DNA from 3 places in the Pseudoalteromonas sp. Ps84H-4 genome. Region 3 is predicted to be linked to each of the others. Evidence: predicted binding sites of a transcription regulator. Region 3 holds the regulator's gene; each other region holds the start of a gene.

Region 1 (3,288 bases), on a different contig from region 3:
ATAACTATCACTTAGGCTGATGCAGTTGTTAGTTTTTGGGTGGATGAGCATCTTATTTTGCATAGAAGACAAATCACACATAAGCGCTTCACCACAATATGGACAAGTATAGGTTCCGCCCACTTGAATCGATTGAGCTGCAATTAAATGGCCTGAGTAATTGATACCAAATGGGACCGGTATTTCGTGCATATTTGTATCTTTATTTAAGGAATTATTTAAGATAGTCTGCTATACATGATTTAATAACATTAAAAAACACTATAGGTGCATCATGGAAATGCCCGATTTATCGCATAATTTTAAGCTATTCATGTTGGCTTTTAACATTACCATTCTTTCAATTGGGTTGGGTTATTTTATTTACTCTGGGGTTTATACCTTGGTAGGGTTCTTCTAAATAATCTTTATGCTTTCGCAATAGGTAAATCTGAAAGTTTTGTTGTATAACTCAAAGGTGCTAAATCATCTTTAGGCCGCCAAGACTGAGAGAACCCTTCACTTGCGAGCTTTATTGCACTACGTCCAAATTTTCTATTTATCTCATCAATGACCAACGTTTTTGAGCTAATATTCAGTGGTAAAGTCTCAGATAACAGTTCAAGTTGTTGCATATCATCGTGTAATGAAAGTTCTTCAAAAATAACGCCAGCTTTTTTGTATTTAAACCCCTTCTTATAAATAGCTTTTAATGCAAAGCTTGCATAAGACACCAGTGTTGATGTATCCGCGGTGGGGTAGGGTAGTTTAATTGATTGTGACTTATGATACTGCGGCTCTGCCTGTCTAAATGAATCTGTGTGGATGAATATTGTTATTGCCGATGTGTAAGATTTAAATCGACGAAGTTTAAACGCAGCCTTTGTTGCATGTGCTGTAACAGCTTCAGAAAGCTCCGTAAGCTCTATCACCGGTTTTCCCATACTCTGAGATACGCAAATTCTATCGCGAGAGTCGTTTACATCTTTCAATTCAACCGCAGATTTTCCTCGTAACTCTTCCACAGTACGGGCAAGAACAACTGTGAACGTCTTTTTGATCCAACTAATGTCGGCATTTTTAAGGTCATACCCCGTATAGATTCCAAATTTATTTAGCTTTTTAGTAGTTCTACTTCCAACCCCCCAAATATCCTCTACAGGAGTATGTTTGAGAGCCCAATCAATTTTGTATTGTGAATCTAATACAACCACACCATTGGTGTGTTCTTTCCACTCTTTCTTTTTGGCGCAGTGACTTCCAAGTTTCGCTAGTGTCATTGTCTGAGATATACCCAAGCCACAACTAATACCTAAGTTCCTCTTAAGTGTCCTCTGTATGGTGTGTGCGTAGTCTTTTATATCTTTTGTAAAGTTTATATCGATGCGCCCAAAGCATTCATCAACAGAGTATCGTATTGTATCGAATAGGAAGTACTCTAACTCGGTATGAAAACGGTTACTCAAATCACCAAACAGCGTGAAATTACTCCCCCACAAGTGACCACCATGCGCAGCCACCAGTTGTTTAACTTTAAATGCTGGCTCTCCCATTTTGATACCTAAATCTTTGATAGCTTGATTTCGAGCTACAACATTGCCCTGGTTAGAACTAAGAACGCCAAGAGGGGTTTTATCAAAGTCGTATTGGGGGTTAAAGAGTTGGCAAAACGAAACGTAAGCAGCATTGATGTCGCAAAGAACCCACATAATTAGAATATCTTGATTAAACCAGTGACAACGCCCCAGACTACATGAGTATCCCAGTCATTGTTTTCATCGATATCAATTTCAATTGGCTCGAAGTCGGGGTTTTTACTAATAAAAACGGCTTTGTTGTTTTTTAATTGTAGTTCTTTCACAACAAATTCGTTGTCTAATGTAGCTAATACGATTCGTCCAGTTTTAATTGTTACTGACCTATCTACAACTATTATCGAGCCGTCAGTAATGTCTGGGGACATGCTGTTGCCTGACACCCTGAATAGGAATGTACTACTAGGGCGCTTAATTAGGAGCTCATCTAAACTGATTGAGTCGGATAGGTGATCTTCGCATGGATTGGGGAAACCTGCAGCAACTGAAAAGTCTGCAATAGGTAATTCTGTGGTTGAAGGGGTAAGTTTGCTAAGCATAATCACAAAATACTGTACAAATAAACAGTAATTTTAGATGTGAATATTCCACATTACAACCAAGAAGTTTCTTTTAGGCTCGCGGTCTATGTGATTTCATCAATTATTAGTTAAATTTAAACCTTTTTCCCAGAATCAGGCGCGATTTAATGCATATGATAGCTTTGGCAAAAATATATGAGCTGGAGTAACTATGGATTTATGTTCAATTTCTGCGGAAGACGGTGATAAAGCTGTTTTCTTCAATGGGGTTTTGATTGCATACTATAATGCAGCAACTGATGAGCCAAACGTGTTATCTTTTGTTGAAAGTGTTGCTGATAATTTGAGTAGCGCTTCTGGTGCCAATATTAAAAAGGCGAAAATAGACAAAGCTCCTGACTTTGTTCATTGGGAGCAGAGCAAACAAGTAGAGAATATACTTTGGCCCAATGAAACAGCTAAACCTCCTATTTCTGATTTTTTCTCTCCAATTGAGCTGAATTCTCAACCATAAACATTCATAATAGTTTATCGCTTGACCGCTAAATTTTGCCTTCGCAGGTGCGGTCAAGCGCTCCTCTTAAAAAATCATGTAGTAAATTTTTATTACTGTATTTGAGAGAGATTTCACGTCTACTCGCTAACGACTAGGAAGCAAGATCAGACTAATCATATTTTGCACTTTTAACGATTCGCCTGTAGTTGAACCCAACTATAAAAGTGCTTTTACTCCAGTGTTAATTCCGAAACCGCCTAACGTTAAAAATATAAACAAACAACTTCCCAAAAGTAGGGGTCTTATTCCAGCTTGACGAATTGCCCCAATGTGAGTTCGTAGTCCCAATGCCACCATGGCGATAGTGAGTAATATATTATCAAACCACACAATATTGTTTGTTGTACTCTGAGATAGGTTAATTAGTGAATTACATCCACTTACTAAAATGAAGTAAACCGCAAACCAAGGAATTGATAGGTCTGAAGATTTTTCTAAGTTATAGTTTTTCTTTGTATCCTTTCGTTTTTGCCAATATGATAAACCAAACAAAAATGGGGCAAGCATCATTACCCTTAACATTTTTTCAATTACTGCCGTGTCGGCTGCATTTGCACTAATAGCGGTACCCGCAGCAACTACCTGAGCTACTTCATGAATGGTTGAACCAACAAAAATACCGTATTCGTATTCACTC
Region 2 (3,288 bases), on a different contig from region 3:
TACCAAGCACAAAGCCAGAAGCGCTACCCAGTTGTTTACTTGTTAGATGCAAACTACAGTTTGCCAATTGCCTCTGGTGCTAGTCGCTTTATGATGAATTCGGGGGCGATGGAAGAGGTGATTATCGTCGCAGTAGGGTATCAAAAAGGTGTTCCGGGGCTTAATAGCCGTATTTATGACTATACGCCATTTAAAGATAAAAATTGGCAACGTAAAACTGGCGGAGCAAGCCAGTATCTAAACTTTCTAAAACAATCTGTATTGCCATATATTAAGGCTCACTACAGAACAAACCAAAAAAGTACATTAGTCGGTAACTCGCTGGGTGGTTTATTTGCTTCCTTTAGCTTATTTACCGAGCCTTCGCTTTTTTCAAGTTACATTATCGGCAGTCCTTCAGTGTGGTTTAAAGAAAACTCAATATTAGCTATGGCTGTAAAACCAGCTGCCAACACAACAAAAGTTTACATCGCAGTGGGAGAACTTGAAGAAAGCGAAGGTGAAAAAATGGTGTCGGGTGCGAGGCAATTAGCAGCTAAAATTAATAAACAAAGCGGCGCGCTTGTTACAACAAATTTATTTGTTATTCCTCAGGCACGCCATGCAACCGCATTCCCAACAACGATTACCCAAGCCCTAGACTGGATTTACCAGACCAATACCAACCCGCAATAATACTTAATTAAGCGGATTGGTATAAGAGCAATTAAAGAGCGTGACACTTTTTATATTTTTTACCGCTACCACAAGGGCACTCGTCATTACGGCCAATTTTAATATCTGCAACTGGCGTTATATCACCATCTAGGTAACGCCATAGGCCATCTTCTTTAATAAAACGCGACTTTTCGTGTAACTCACAATACAAGTTTTGGTAAAAGTAATTTGCTTTAAATTCTACAAAACCTTCTTGATCATTATGTTCTGTATCTAAAACACTGAGTTTGGTAAAACGGCAGCTATTAGCAAAATCTTTAATTTCGCGAACCGGGTTTGCGGCTTGTTGGCTTTGTGCATAGGTGCTAAATACATATTTTGCATCTTTCAGCGCGTATGCACTAAAACGAGAACGCATAAGTTGCTCTGGCGTATCAGCTTGGCTTGCACCTGTATGAAAAGGTTGGCAGCAAAGCTCGTAAGTCGATTCGCTGCCACAAGGACAAAGGGGGTGGGTGAGTGATGTCATAACAACTTACCTAAAACTATAAATTGTTATTTTAACAAGCCTATTGTGGCTGCGGTACTAAATTGTTTAATTGAGCGCTTTTTGTAAAACAATAAAACTTAGCAGATGCTTGCTCAAGATTTAGATTCATCGAATCAAGTTGATGATTGTTTACAATATCTGTCCAAGTGATCACTGCGGCAAAATTACCATTATGTAATGCAGAGCTAAGTACGTACTCAAGGTTAACTAAATGCTTTTGTCTGATCACAAGTAGTTTGCTGGTATCAATCGAACACGAATCTAATAATGCTTTGCTAGGAACATGATCAGGGGCAATTAATAGTGTCCATGCATTTTGGCTATTGTAATGATGCAATACTTTTAATAGCTCAAAGGTTGCTGATATTTCGTCTTCAATTTGAATTAAATTAACAGACGCTTTGTCGTTATCTTGTTGGTAGCTTTTAACTGTTCTTAAGGTAATTGGCTGTAACATAACTTTCACTCACTGGTTGTTTATACAGTATGTATATACAGTAGTTTATACAGTGTTTTTGCGCAAGTACTTTTTTGCTATTTTTTAACCGATTATTCAGTTTTATGTTAATTGAATTTATTTAGTTCATATTAAACAATGGGTTACTTTTTGTTTTGGAAGGTCAAAAAGGTGAAAAATTTATCATTAAAATTATACAGTATTCTATACAGTACTGTATGAGCTGCTATATTTTGCTTCTATACAGGTGTTTTGCATAAAAAAGCCGGTTTAAAAACCGGCTCTTTACCTTTGCAATTTTGCTATTTGTCTAAGTAGGTATTTAAAAACTCAAGATATGCGTTTGAGGCTTTTATGCGGTTTTCCTTTTTAGTAAAACCATGGCCTTCATCATCGAATAATACATATTCGACAGGCACACCATTTGCCTTTACAGCGGCAACGAGCTCATCGCTTTCAACTTGTAAAACGCGTGGGTCATTAGCACCTTGGATCACCATTAATGGCTTAGTGATGTTTTTAGCATGAAATAGTGGCGAAATTGCACGGTGACGCTCACTGTCTGTCGCGGGGTCGCCCATTTCATCGTACAGTGCCTTTTTAAAGCTTTCCCACCATGGTGGAATCGAGTTTAAGGTTCTAACCCAGTTTGTTACACCAAAGATATTAATGCCTACTTTGAATTCTTCAGGTTCAAAGGCAAGTGCTGCGGCGGTCATAAAGCCACCGTAGCTGCCCCCCATGATACCAATTTTATCGGCATCGACCCAATCTAGGCTTTGCAGGTGTTTTTTACCGTAAACAATATCTTGTAAATCATCAGTGCCATGTTTTTTATCATCTAAATGGAAGAAGGTTTTACCATAGCCTGAGCTGCCTCGGTTATTAACCGCAAAAATGGCATAACCATGATTGACTAGATGTTGCTGCATCGCACTATATCCAGTACGGCTTTGTCCACCAGGGCCGCCATGCACCCAAACTAAAGCAGGTACTTTATTGTTGCTGTTGGCTTGCTTAGGTTTATATAAAACCCCCGGGATTTCTAAGCCATCGAAGCTCTTAAAGCGCACAATTGTGCTCTCAACTAAGTCACTTTGATTAATTGCATCACTTAATGTGTTAGTTAATTGTTTAGCTTTCGGCTCACCGACTTGCCACACAAATAAATTGCTTGGCGAGGTGTCTGAATTTAAATAAAACGCCATAGCTTTTTCATCAGCTGAAAAATTAACACCACGTAAGTTACCTGCAGGCAACGATGGCATAGCAATACCTTTACCTGTGGTGGTATCGATTATCGACACCTTAGTGCTGGCGTCGGCATTAACACCACTTACTTGATAACGGCCAGATTTAGAGAAGTATATAAAGCTGACATCCCACTCATCTTTGAGGGCAGGGCTGTGCTCGCCGGTCGTTAAGTCATAACGCCACACTTGTGCAAACTCACCTTTAGCATCGGTTGAGTAATACAATGATTTACTGTCTCTTGAGAAGGTTTCTGGGCCATACTTAGCGTCGTCGTCATGACGGGTGATAAGCTCTGGTTTAAGGGTTTTTTTACGCGTATCGAGAATGAACACATCGCTGTCTTTGTTCGAATTGTTTTTCGATAAAGCAA
Region 3 (3,288 bases):
GATGACAAGCCGCACAACTTGCCATATAAACTTGCTCCCCAAGAACCATTAATTCTTCTTTCGGTAGTGTTTGATCTAATAAAGCCGCATCAGCTGCTGCAGCATTGGCCTTTTCTTGCTTAGCTTCTGCTAGCCAGTTAGCAAATTCGTCTTCAGGCAACGCTTGCACAACAACAGGCATGAAACCATGATCTTTACCACACAACTCAGCACACTGACCCCGGTAGATGCCTGGCTCATTTATGCGTGTCCATGCCTCATTGATAAAGCCCGGGTTCGCATCTTTTTTAACCGCAAAGTCAGGCACCCACCATGAGTGAATAACATCATCTGAGGTCATTAGAAAACGAACTTTTTTATTGATAGGAAGTACTAAAGGCTTATCAACCTCAAGTAAGTAATGTTCTGTTTTGTCAGCTTGGTTATCTATTTGGTCTTTTGGAGTAGATAGAATTGAGTAATAAGCAATGTCTTCGCCCATGTACTCGTAATGCCATTTCCACTGTGAGCCCGTTACTTTAATTGTAATATCGGCTTTAGAAGCATCTTCCATCGCTATCAGTGTTTTTGTAGCTGGAATTGCCATGGCGATTAAGATCACAAATGGTATGGCAGTCCAAAGAATTTCAACCTTGGTACTTTCGTGGAATTGTGCAGGCTTGGCTCCTTTCGACTTTCGATGGTGGATCAAAGCCCAAAACATCACCGCAAAAACGATGATGCCTATCACACAACAGATAATGAATATCGTCATGTGTAATTCATAAACACTATTACTTATATCAGTCACCCCTTTGCGCATATTAAATTGGCTATTTGCCAATGCTAACTGCACAGGTGCGAGTAATATAAGCCACAAGGCATAACGCAGTTTACCCATGTGACGGCTCCTTTTAATGCTATTGCAAGACGCAAAGCGAAAAGGCGATACAACAAGGTGCCCATTCGTTTTTTTTATTGTTCAGAGCGACTACGTATCATTTTGACCCAGCGATGATACCAACCCTATGTTTAACACCTAGCACATTTGAGTGTATTTTTATTAATCAGGTGTTAATACACTGTATTAACCAATTAGTTAAAAAATGAGCAATAAGCAAGTTTTAGTAGTAATAAATGTTTATTTTGGTGCAAAAATAACAACTATAATCAGCGCGTTATTTTAAAATGAGAGGCAGAGTGAGAGTAAAAAAAGAGTGAAAAACTGCGCCATATAAGGCTTTATACAAAGAGTAAGGGTTTACAAATCGATGCTAAATAATAAAAAACAAGCAACGCACCAAATTACAGCAATTTGGTGCACTATTTTAGAAACAGTTACATCCAGTCGGCATTACGAATAACACCCACCGCTAACCCTTCAATATTGAAAGATTCATGCTCAAGATCAACTTCAATTGGCGAAAATTCTTCGTTTTCAGCATGTAAAAATACTTTACGCCCAGCTTTTTCAAGACGCTTAACAGTTACATCTTCATCAACACGAGCAACAACAACCTGACCATTTTCAGCAACTTGCGTTCTATGTACTGCGAGTAAATCACCATCCATGATGCCAATGTCTTTCATACTCATACCATTTACACGCAGTAAAAAGTCAGCCGCAGGTTTAAATAGTGAAGGATCAACCTGACAATGACTTTCAACATGTTCTTGCGCCAAAATGGGCTCACCCGCTGCAACTCGTCCAATTAAAGGTAAACCTAATTGCTCAGGTTCGTCTTCTTCAATTAATTGAATACCACGACTCGCCCCAGGCTTCATTTTGATCATGCCTTTTTTTGCCAGTGCTTTTAGATGCTCTTCGGCAGCATTGGCACTTTTAAAACCCAATGTTTGAGCTATTTCAGCACGCGTAGGTGGCATGCCTGTATCTTTAATAAAGACTTTAATTAGTTCTAAAATTTGCGATTGGCGTTTTGTTAATGGGCGCATACAACTGGTTTTCCATACAGTACATTTAACTGTGAGTATATACAGTTATCTGAAAATCGCAAATTTAAATTAACGCCATCATATTGCTACAAAACTAAGATTGAACCAGGTATAAAGATGCCATAAGGTATTATTTTTAATTTGCACGCAAGGAAATACAATGAGTATTTGGCATCAACCAATCACACTAGAGCTTTGTAAAAGTTTAGAGCAAGGGATCACCGGGCAAGGTACTTTAATGAAAACCATGGGCATTGAGGTGACTGAAATTGGTGATGATTATTTAGTGGCGACTATGCCTGCCATTCCTGAGCATCATAACCCTATGGGCATGGTACATGGCGGAGCGAACGTTGTGTTAGCAGAGACAGTGGCAAGCTATGCGGCTAACTTTGTGGTTGATTTCAATAAATTTTATGCTGTTGGCCAAGAAATTAATGCCAACCACATGAAAGCATCTCGTAAGGGTGTATTAACGGCCACAGCAAAGCCTCTTCATTTAGGTAAGCGCACTTCAGTGTGGGATATTAAAATTACCAATGCCGCAGGAGAGCTTTGCTGCGTATCAAGAATGACAGCAGCTGTTGTAGAGCGCTAAGCTCAGGCTATTTTTCGACTGGATAAATCGTAATTTCAACCCCTGCGCCAATCGCTGAAATACGCAACAAAGTATCAGCATGCAGGGCTTGATTAAAACATTTTGGTGAAACGCCTGATTCAAAGCCAATATCAAATGTACGTTTAGAGCACGACAACCACTGCTTAAGAGCATTTCGTGAACACGATTCAATTAATTCACACAACTGATTAATCGCTTTGTCTGGTGTACTGATATCAGCAGCAGCCTCAATACGCGCTAGTTGACGGTATTCATCTTGGTCGTAATGTAAAACCATGGCATTTTTCTTTAAATCAGCAACAAGTGCACTAATATCGTGCTTTGATTCAAGCTCCAGATCCACATTTAAAAATTGAATTTCCGACATACTCTCGTTTTTACCCTCTATTGATATCGACTGAAACTTTAACTCAGTTTTGTATATATACCAAATCTAGAATACAGTTAATGCGACATTATGCCGCATTGGCAATACAGTTAAACAACCTAAAATAGCTCCCATACAACAATAATAACGGAGTAATGATGAATAAACGCATGTTCAAATATGCTCGCAAAGGGCATAAATGGCTTGGCTATCTGCTAGCCATTCAGCTACTTCTATGGCTATCGGGAGGCTTAGTAATGAGTTCACTCCCCCTCGAAAAAGTCCATGGTAAACATTTAGCAAAACGCAGTTTAGATAATCCATTTATGATGGCTGATTACACAGCATCAGTTGATCGGATAACCGC

The links. Region 3 encodes LexA, which represses DNA repair genes until DNA is damaged. Its sites were predicted from a motif close to TACTGTATNNNNATACAGTA; they were not measured.
Region 1: NH454_RS20285 (S24 family peptidase) is a predicted target of LexA. The motif match lies at 2,124-2,143, and genes of this name have one in related genera.
Region 2: NH454_RS12080 (SulA-like leucine-rich domain-containing protein) is a predicted target of LexA. The motif match lies at 1,688-1,707, and genes of this name have one in related genera.

What each region holds. Positions count from the first base shown of each region.
Region 1 covers NZ_JAMXSK010000034.1:14,454-17,741, forward strand. Annotated here, with positions in the region: gene NH454_RS20275 (hypothetical protein) at 1-192, opposite strand, end outside; gene NH454_RS20280 (Y-family DNA polymerase) at 408-1,688, opposite strand; gene NH454_RS20285 (S24 family peptidase) at 1,691-2,113, opposite strand; gene NH454_RS20290 (hypothetical protein) at 2,307-2,609, shown strand; gene NH454_RS20295 (YeiH family protein) at 2,808-3,288, opposite strand, start outside.
Region 2 covers NZ_JAMXSK010000012.1:89,508-92,795, reverse strand. Annotated here, with positions in the region: gene NH454_RS12090 (alpha/beta hydrolase-fold protein) at 1-675, shown strand, start outside; gene NH454_RS12085 (YchJ family protein) at 707-1,186, opposite strand; gene NH454_RS12080 (SulA-like leucine-rich domain-containing protein) at 1,227-1,664, opposite strand; gene NH454_RS12075 (S9 family peptidase) at 1,967-3,288, opposite strand, start outside.
Region 3 covers NZ_JAMXSK010000016.1:86,057-89,344, forward strand. Annotated here, with positions in the region: gene coxB (cytochrome c oxidase subunit II) at 1-880, opposite strand, end outside; gene lexA (transcriptional repressor LexA) at 1,318-1,935, opposite strand; gene NH454_RS14485 (PaaI family thioesterase) at 2,096-2,533, shown strand; gene NH454_RS14490 (hypothetical protein) at 2,541-2,921, opposite strand; gene NH454_RS14495 (hypothetical protein) at 3,080-3,288, shown strand, end outside.